Regions from separate parts of the Halanaerobium sehlinense genome, predicted to be linked through region 1. Evidence: riboswitches for the same ligand, from Rfam matches in the RefSeq annotation. Region 1 holds a riboswitch; each other region holds the start of a gene.

Evidence for each region. A riboswitch is a leader RNA that binds a small molecule or an ion and turns the genes downstream of it on or off. The one in region 1 is predicted to bind S-adenosylmethionine.
Region 2: linked by a shared signal. The riboswitch ahead of ACZ446_RS01455 (methionine ABC transporter ATP-binding protein) and the one ahead of ACZ446_RS05030 (O-acetylhomoserine aminocarboxypropyltransferase/cysteine synthase family protein) in region 1 are both predicted to bind S-adenosylmethionine.
Region 3: linked by a shared signal. The riboswitch ahead of metF (methylenetetrahydrofolate reductase [NAD(P)H]) and the one ahead of ACZ446_RS05030 (O-acetylhomoserine aminocarboxypropyltransferase/cysteine synthase family protein) in region 1 are both predicted to bind S-adenosylmethionine.

What each region holds. Positions count from the first base shown of each region.
Region 1 is NZ_AP042442.1:1,037,839-1,041,103, reverse strand. It holds gene metA (homoserine O-acetyltransferase MetA) at 1-576, opposite strand, end outside; gene ACZ446_RS05030 (O-acetylhomoserine aminocarboxypropyltransferase/cysteine synthase family protein) at 592-1,869, opposite strand; SAM riboswitch class I at 2,023-2,126, opposite strand; gene ACZ446_RS05025 (RNA polymerase factor sigma-54) at 2,224-3,265, opposite strand, start outside.
Region 2 is NZ_AP042442.1:313,992-317,256, reverse strand. It holds gene ACZ446_RS01465 (MetQ/NlpA family ABC transporter substrate-binding protein) at 1-9, opposite strand, end outside; gene ACZ446_RS01460 (methionine ABC transporter permease) at 135-809, opposite strand; gene ACZ446_RS01455 (methionine ABC transporter ATP-binding protein) at 802-1,824, opposite strand; SAM riboswitch class I at 1,914-2,022, opposite strand; gene ACZ446_RS01450 (ATP-dependent helicase) at 2,151-3,265, opposite strand, start outside.
Region 3 is NZ_AP042442.1:936,941-940,205, forward strand. It holds gene ACZ446_RS04590 (cation diffusion facilitator family transporter) at 131-1,021, shown strand; SAM riboswitch class I at 1,082-1,185, shown strand; gene metF (methylenetetrahydrofolate reductase [NAD(P)H]) at 1,310-2,197, shown strand; gene ACZ446_RS04600 (Vitamin B12 dependent methionine synthase activation subunit) at 2,199-2,948, shown strand; gene ACZ446_RS04605 (homocysteine S-methyltransferase family protein) at 2,932-3,265, shown strand, end outside.

The DNA of each region.
Region 1 (3,265 bases):
GGAATGAGGGACATAAAAAACATCATCAAACCCCCTCATTAATTTTACATGTTTTTTGTTTTTATAATGGTCAAAAATACCGAACATTTTTTCAGATAGTGGATATTTTTTTATACCATAGTGATGATATAAGGCTGCCTGACTCCCCCAGCAAATATGGAAGGTAGAGTAAACATTGTGCAGACTCCAATCCATAATCTCCTGCAGCTCCTCCCAGTAGTCGACTTCTTCAAATTCTAAAGTCTCAACGGGAGCTCCGGTAATTATCATACCATCATATTTATTAGTTTTAATCTCGTCAAAAGTATTATAAAACTTGATCAGATGCTCCTCTGCTGTATTTTTCGAATTATGAGTTGCCGGATGCATCAGATCAACATCTACCTGTAAAGGGGTATTCGAAATCAAACGCAAAATTTGTGTTTCAGTCTTAATTTTAGTAGGCATTAAATTTAAAATTAGGATTTTTAAAGATCTTATATCCTGGTGAGTTGCTCTAGATTCTTTCATTACAAATATATTTTCATTTTCCAGTGTTTCAACTGCTGGTAAATCATTTTGAATTTTAATTGGCATTTCTATCACTCCATTCTATGCCTGGGCAGCACTTAATGCCTGATCTAAGTCTTTTATAATATCATCAACATTTTCAATTCCAATTGAAAGCCTGATCAATTCAGGTGAAATTCCTGTCTTAATTAAGTCTTCTTCACTCAGCTGCTGATGAGTTGTACTTGCTGGATGAATAGCTAAAGATTTAGTATCTCCAACATTAGCCAGATGTAAAATTAGTTCCAGCTGATTAATGAATTTCTCAGCTACCTTTTTGCCTCCTTCAACACCAAAAGCAATCATACCTCCATAACCATTATTAAGATATTTTTTTGCATTTTGATGTGATTTATGACTTTTTAAGCCCGGATAATTTACCCATTTCACCCGCGGATCAGCCTCCAAAAATTCAGCAACAGCCTGGGCATTTTGGGAATGCTGTTTCATCCTTAATGCGAGTGTTTCTAAACCCGTAATGGTTAAAAACGAGTTAAATGGACTGGGAGAACTTCCTAAATCTCTTAAAAGCTGAACTCTGGCCTTTGTAATAAAAGCAGCGCTGCCAAACTCTTCCTGAAATTTGACTCCATGATAGCTTGGGTCTGGTTCAATTAACTCAGGAAATCTGCCAGTATCCCAGTCAAAATTGCCGCTGTCAACAATAATTCCCCCAATCGAATTACCATGTCCTGAAATATATTTTGTTGTCGAATGGATAACTATATCTGCTCCAAATTCAAAGGGCTTACAAATATAGGGGGAAGCAAAAGTGTTATCAACAATTAAAGGGATTCCTGCCTGATGGGCTATTTCTGCCAGTCTTTTAAAATCAGGCACAGCTAGAGATGGATTACCAATTGTCTCAATATAAAGAGCTTTTGTTCTCTCATTTATTGCATTTTTAAAAGTCTCTGGGTTTTCAGAATCGACAAAACTAACATCTATTCCCAACTTTTTGAAACGATGTTTAAATAAATTATGGGTTCCTCCATAAATAGAGCTGCCGCTTACAATGTGATCTCCATTATTACAGATAGTTAATAGTGCAATTACCTCTGCTGCCTGGCCTGAAGAAACAGCTAAGGCTCCAACTCCACCCTCAAGTTCTGCTACTCTCTTTTCTAAAACTGTATTACTTGGATTTTGAATTCTAGTGTAAATATCACCTTCTGCTTTTAAAGCAAATAAATCTGCCGCATGTTCTGTACTGTCAAATAAATAAGAAGTAGTTTGATAAATTGGAACTGCTGCTGCTTTTCTGTTCTTCTCTGCCTCATAACCTGCATGTAGTGCTAAAGTCTCAAATTTAAATTTCATTTAATTTCCTCCTCTAATTTTCGCTGCTCAAATTTTAATTTAATTAATACTAAAGTCTTTTTTTCCTTCTCTAATACTCAAAAAGAATAAAATGGGAATAAATAAAAAAATCCCACTTCCTAAGTAAATATAGGAGTGGGTAATCTGTTTTGCTCCTTATCTCTCAGAAATCTTCCTGCTGGAATTAGCACCGGGCAGAATCAACTGCTGGTTGCTGGGCTTCAAAGGGCCAGTCCCTCCACCTCTCTTGATAAGTTTTATTGTTTTTTATAACTCTAACATAGATTAGTAATCCTGTCAAGAAAATATTTTTTTAATTAAAGCTAAAAATCATATGATTCAGTAAAAAACTATTTATTTCTTTTTCCGCTGCCTTGAACTTTTAATCCCCAGAGATTTTCTATATTTTGCAACAGTTCTTCTAGAAATATCTAAACCATATTTCTGAGCAAATATTTCTGCTAATTTGTTGTCACTAAGTGGATGTGCTCTGTCTTCAGATTCAATCTCTTCACTCAGCATTGCTTTAATACTGACTGAAGAAACCCCATCAATACCGCTGTTGAAGAAGAATTTAAGACTAAAAACTCCATGAGGAGTCTGAAGATACTTTGCTGTTGTAGCTCTACTGACAGTTGATTCGTGCATTTCAATTTCTTCTGCAACTTCTTCCATTGTCAAAACCTTTAGATTTTTTAAACCATTTTCAAAAAAATCCATCTGCTTTTTCAAAATTGCTTGAGTGATTTTTCTAATTGTATGTTTCCTCTGTTCAATACTTTTAATCAGCCAAACAGCAGCCTGATATTTTTCCTTTAAATAATCGCTGATCATAGCGTCATCCTGGTTTTTTAATAAATTATAATAATAAGAACTGATGGTAACAGTAGGATAGGCAGTATTTTTTTCTTCAATATAAAATTCCCCATCTTCTTTTTTTATAATTAAATCAGGATCAATATATTCTGCTTTACAGGATGCAAAACTGCTGTCATAGTTAATATCGAGTTTTTGAATCCTTTGATAAACTTCTTCTACTGCTTCTTTATCAAAACCTTCGTCAGAAAAAATTTCAGCAATCATTTCGAAATCTGTAGTTAGCTCACCAGATTCATTTAAACTACCTACAATAAATTTTCCAAGTTCAATCTCTTCATCATTGAGAACTTCAAAAAGCTGATTTTCTAAATGTTCGCAAAAATCAGGCTGGTAAGCAACAAAGTTTTCGTATTCTATATCCTTTTTTTGAACAGAATTAAAACTTGATTCCCTATAATTCATGTCCCTCTGTGATTCCATCATCTCAAGCAAAGGATTTTCTTTCATTTCATCTTCGATATAGTCTTTTAGTTCTAAAGCACTATATTGAAGAATTTCAATAGACATCTGCAGCTGA
Region 2 (3,265 bases), 720 kb from region 1:
CTTTAACATAATTATCTCTCCTCTTCTACTCGTTTGATTTTTATTAAATTAAATCTGATTTTTAGCTTCAGAAATAATTTACAATTATATTTTATATTAACTAAGATTAAAATTTAAAAATAGTAATCACTTTACTAACTTCTGTGGTCATAAAATGAAGCAATCTGATTACCAAAAAATTGAATTAACTGAACCATTATTACAAGTACTACAATTGTCTCCAGCATAATAGGCAGCTGAAAACGCTGGTATCCATAGCGGATAGCGATATCGCCGAGACCACCCCCACCAATTGCTCCTGCCATTGCAGAATAACTAACTAAACTGATAGCAGTCAGTGTTAGCCCCAGGATAATTGCTGGCAGTGATTCTGGCAGTAAGACCTTGAATACAATTTGCAGCGGGCTGGCTCCCATTGACTGAGCTGATTCTACAACCCCATGGTCAATTTCTAAAATTGCATTATCTGTAACTCTTCCCATAAAAGGAATAGCTGCCAGAGATAAGGGAACTACTGCGGCATTTGTACCAATTGAAGTTCCTACAATTAATCTTGTTAAAGGAATTACCGCTACCATTAAAATAATAAATGGAATTGAGCGACCAATATTAATTATTCCATCTAAAACAAAATTTAGAGGCTTATTGGGCAATATATGACCGGGTCTAGTAATAGTTGTTAAAACCCCCAGGGGAATCCCTCCAACTATTGCAAAAAATAGAGACATACCAACCATATATAGGGTTTCTAATAAACCACTGAGCATTAAATCATTATAGCGAGCTAAATCTGTAATAAAATTAAACATCTTCTAACACCTCAACTCTTAAATCCTTACTTCTCAAATAAGCTATACTTTCCTCTATATTTGTTAACTGTCCTTCTAAATCTAAAACTAAAGTTCCAAATGGTACACCCTGAATCTCATCAATATTACCATATAATATATTGGCATCTACTGAATAATGTTTTACCAGGTCAGAGATATGAGGATCATGAGTTGTTTCACCAACAAAAGAAACTCGAATCAATTCTCCCGGTCTTTCTGCTTTAACATGTTTAATAATTCTCTCTGGTAAGTCAAAATCAATAACTGAACTTATAAATTTCTTTGTTAACGGCTGTTGAGGGCTGGAAAAAATATCAATAATTGACCCTTCTTCAATAATCCTTCCAGATTCTAAAACAGCTACTCGATCACAAATATCTTTAATTACACCCATCTCATGTGTGATTAAAATAATTGTTAAATTCATTTCATCTCTAATTTTAGCCAAAAGTTCTAAGACTGATTTAGTACTTTCAGGATCAAGAGATGAGGTTGCTTCATCGGATAATAATAAATCAGGATTGTTTGCTAAAGCTCTGGCAATACCTACTCTCTGCTTCTGGCCGCCTGATAGTTGGGCTGGATAATGATCTGCTCTATCTGATAAACCTACCAGCTCAATAAGTTCTTTTGCTTTTTTTCTTCTCTCTTTTTTCTTAACCCCGGCAATCTCAAGTGGAAAAGCTACATTTCCTAATACAGTGCGAGAAGATAAAAGATTAAAGTGCTGAAAAATCATCCCAATTTTTTGTCTGGCAGCTCTCAAATTTTGGGAGCTTAATTCAGTCAAATCAGTTCCGTTAATATTGATAGTCCCCGCAGTCGGTTTTTCTAAAAGGTTGAGCATTCGGATCAAAGTACTTTTGCCGGCTCCACTTGGTCCTATCATTCCAAATATTTCACCATCAGCAACCTCCAGATTGAGGCCGTTTATTGCCTCTACTTTTCCCTGAGCTGCATGATAATGTTTAGTTAAGTTTTCAATTTTTATCAATAGTAATCACCCTCTATAAATAATAAAACTGCTCCAAATATCAAGAGCAGTTAGAAATGAAAAAAATCCTCATGAGAGGATTCAGTTACCTCTCATCTATCATTCCTTTCCGGAATGCTGGAATTAGCACCTTACTAAAGATTTTAAGTAGGTTGCCGGGTATCTTAGGGCCAGTCCCTCCACCGCTCTTGATGATTTTTATTTTCTTTTTAAGTTATTTAGTAGTTTATCACTCAATTTTAACTCTGTCAAGGATTATTTTTAATTGTTATCAACCTTATGGAAAATTATCTATTTAGCTGATGCCAGTTGATAATTAATTCAGCTTAAATCACTTCTACATTTTTACGCATTTGAATTCCTGAACCACCCTTTTTACTTTCTACACTTGTAAAATCAAGCCTTTGATCAGGAAGCTCATATAAAAACCTGGATGGAATAATCTGCTTATACTGCCCCTGTTCATTTGAAAGTTTTTGTTTAGAAAAAGAAATGAATAATAATTTTTCTGCTCGAGTCATTGCCACATAAAATAATCTCCGCTCTTCTTCAACAGCATATGGGTTTTGACCAGAAGCTTTTTCTTCCAGACTCTTCAGGTGTGGAAAAACTTCTTCTTCAGCTCCTATCACAAAAACCACAGGAAATTCTAATCCTTTAGCAGAGTGAGCTGTCATTACCTTTACTTTTTCCTGATTATCTTCAGTGATATCTTTGTCTGAAATCAATTTATTAATCAATAAATAATCATAAAGACCTCGCCCAGGGTTATTTTTTTGAAAATCAGCCATATTACTTAAAAACATATTCATATATTTTTTTCGACTTTCAGAATCATCTAATTCTGCCAGAACATTTTGATCAAAGTCTATTCTTTCATATAATTCCACTGCTTTTTTGTGCATCGGCAGTTTTTCTTCACGCAAATCATGGATACTGTCAATAACCCGACGCTGAAATTCAATAATATTTGCTGCTTTATTATTGCCAATTCCTTTGACAAGAGTAGGGCTTTCAAAAACATCTGTAATCTTCATTCTGTTTTCACGTGCATATTTATTTATTTCACTTAACAAGATTTCTCCGACTCCATGAACTTCAATTCTAAATAATCTTTTTAAAGCAAGACGATCATTTGGATTAACCAGCAATTTAAGGTAATTAACAAAATAACGGATTTCCTGGCGGTCAAAAAAACTAACTCCGCCTACAAGTTGATGTGGAATTCTAAATTTGGGCAGCTGATTTTGCAGCTGTATAGACTGAAAATGACTTCTACACAATACTGCAATATCACTCAGCTTATAATTATAAAAATCTACTAGATTGTTTATTCTCTTACAGACATACTTAGCTTCAACCAAAGGGCTTTCTGCACCAGCAATAAAAATTGGGGCTCCATCATCTGCTTTTGTCCAAGCTTCTTTGACTTTATTCTGCT
Region 3 (3,265 bases), 100 kb from region 1:
GCTAATGTCAATAAGCTTCAGATTTTATCAGCAAAAGAAATTATTTAACAGTTTTAAACTCCTTTCAATGCTATAATTTTAAACATAATAAATAAAGGGGAATAAAATATGACTGGTATTTGTGATTATAATGAGTAATCATCATGAACACGATCATTCTGCAGTGGGAAATATTAAATTTGCTTTTTTCTTAAATTTATCATTTTCAATTATCGAAATTATCGGTGGTTTGTTAACTAACAGTATGGCCATCTTATCTGATGCCCTGCACGATCTTGGGGATTCCATTTCTCTGGCTGTTTCCTGGTATCTTGAAAACTACTCTCAAAAGGGAGCTGATAAAGATTTTAGCTATGGATATGCCCGTTTTTCTCTGCTGGGAGCTTTAATAAACAGCATTGTTTTAATTTTAGGTTCATTTTTTATTCTATCAGAAGTAATACCGAGAATATTTAACCCTCAGGCTGTGCATCCAGAAGGGATGTTATTGCTGTCTATTATCGGGATTACTGTTAATGGAATTTCAGTTTTAAAATTAAGAGGTGGCAGTTCTTTAAATAAGGAAGTTGTAAGCTGGCATCTAATGGAAGATCTGCTGGGATGGACTGCGGTTTTAATTGTTAGTATAGTTCTAATCTTTAAAAGCATACCGGTTTTAGACCCACTTTTATCTTTATTAATCAATATTTACATTTTATATAATGTCATTTCAAAGTTAAAAAGAGTTTTAACAATCTTTCTGCAGGGAGTTCCTGGAGGAATTGATATCTCAGCTCTGCAGCAGAAAATTGTTGAACAGAGTCAGGCACTTTCCGTTCACCATACGCATGTCTGGACACTTGAGGGAGAAAAGAACTTTTTAAGCACCCACTTAATTGTTAATGACCAGATAAATAGAGAAGAAATAATAGCTTTAAAATCTAAGGTAAAAAGTCTGCTTGCAGAAGAAGGAATTGATCATGTAACAGTGGAAATTGAGTATGAAAATGAAGAGTGTAAGTCCGAAGACTGCCGGGCCTAAGCTGTAAATTTGCTTGACACAAATCTTTTAATATGGTAAAGTTATTTAAAATAGAATAATGACTTATCAAGAGTGGTGGAGGGATCTGGCCCTGAGAAACCCAGCAACCAGCAGTAATACTGCCCGGTGCTAAATCCAGCAGGTTAATACCTGGAAGATAAGTAGTTGTATCCCACTTCTACTTAGGAAGTGGTTTTTTGTTTTTGAAATAGGTTTTTGAAATCGAAGCAGAAAATAGAAAGCAGTATTTTTTCAAAAGAGTAGTTGAGGAGTTTAAGGAGGATATAAATGAAGATCAAAAAGATTTTTGAGCAGAAAGAATTGGTGTTTTCACTTGAAGTTTTTCCACCAAAAGCAGAAACCCCAATAGAAAACATTTATCAAACTTTAGAGGAGTTGAAAGATATTAATCCTGATTATATTAGTGTAACTTATGGAGCAGGGGGTGGGGTTAGAAAAAATAGAACCTGTGAATTATCTTCAATTATTAAAGAAAAATATAAAGTAGAGGCTTTAGCTCATCTAACCTGTATAAATTCTGATAAAGAAACTTTAAATCAAATTTTAGCAGAACTGGAAGAGAAAAGAATTGATAATATTCTGGCTCTTCGCGGTGATAAACCTGCAGATGGGCAATTACTGGGAGAATATAATTATGCCTATCAGCTTGTGGATCATATAAAAAAGCATAATGACTTTGGTGTTGCAGCTGCCTGTTATCCTGAAGGTCACTTAGAAACTGAAAGTCTTGATCAGGATATTGAATATTTAAAACAGAAAGTTGACTGTGGGGTAGATTATCTAATAACTCAGATGTTTTTTGATAACTCACTTTTTTATAAATTTCGTGAAAAAGCAAGAAAAAAGGGAATAGATGTTCCAATTGAGACTGGAATAATGCCGGTAATAAATAAAAAACAGATTGGAAGGATTATAGAATTATCAGGTGCTTATTTCCCGGATAAATTCAAAAAAATATTTGAAAAATATGAAGATAATCCAGAAGCTTTAAGAGATGCAGGTATTGCTTATGCAGTAGAACAGATTGTTGATTTAATTTCCAGTGAGGTAGATGGAATTCATCTTTATACAATGAATAATCCCTATGTAGCAAGAAGAATCAAAGAGGCCGTAGGTTCTTTAATCACTCATATTAACTGTAAAAAGGCTGATTAAAATGAAATTTAAAATTGATAGAACAGAAGTTTTAAGATATTTACAGACTTCAAAAGATCTAAAAGATGAAAATATTAATCGTTTGATTAAGGAGTCAACTGCTGAAATAAAAGAATTGATTAATTTTAGATATTTATATAAAAAGTATCCGATTAAAACTGTGGCTGATGGAATTGAAATTTTAAATACGACTCTAATTTTAAAAGGAGATAGTATTAAAAAACATCTGAGTAATTCAGAAGAAGTTTATCTGCTGGCAGCTACTCTGGGGGCTCAGGTTGATAAGAAAATCTCTTTTTATGAGAAAATATCAGTAACTAAGTCTATGGTTTTTGATGCCTGTGCTACAACAGCTATAGAAGAAGGCTGTGATCAAGTAGAAGCTGAGATTAAAGAAAAAGCTTTGAAAGAAGGCAATAAAGATATAACTTTTCGTTACAGTCCAGGCTATGGTGATTTAGATATAGATATCCAAAAAGAGTTCCTAAATATTCTCGATGCACCAAAGAAAATTGGTTTAACTGCTTCTAAATATAATATGTTAATACCTACTAAATCAGTTACAGCTATAATTGGAGTAATTGCAGAAAAAACTGAAAAAAATAAGGAAGAGTCAAAAGTCAATAATAATGAGTCTAAAAATATTGAAGCAAGGGATATAGAATTTGAGCAGCGACAATGCAGACAGTGTTTATTAGACGATGATTGTGAGTTAAGAAGAAAGGGGATTTACTGTGGAGCTAAGAAATAAACTTGGAAAGAGAATAATATTATTTGATGGAGCAATGGGTACAGTCCTGCAGCAGCGAGGTCTGAAAGCAGGAGATATACCGGAAAAACTTAATCTTGAAAAAGCTGAAGAGATCATAGATATACATAAAAGCTATCTAGAAGCAGGGGCAGAGATTCTAACAACAAATACTTTTGGCGCAAATGCCTTAAAGCTGGAAGAAAGTAATTACTCCGTAGAAGAAGTTATTTCTGCAGCAGTAGAAAATGCCCGAAGAGCAGTTGTGAGATCTGGTATTGAGGCAGCAGTAGCTCTTGATATGGGGCCATTGGGAGAAT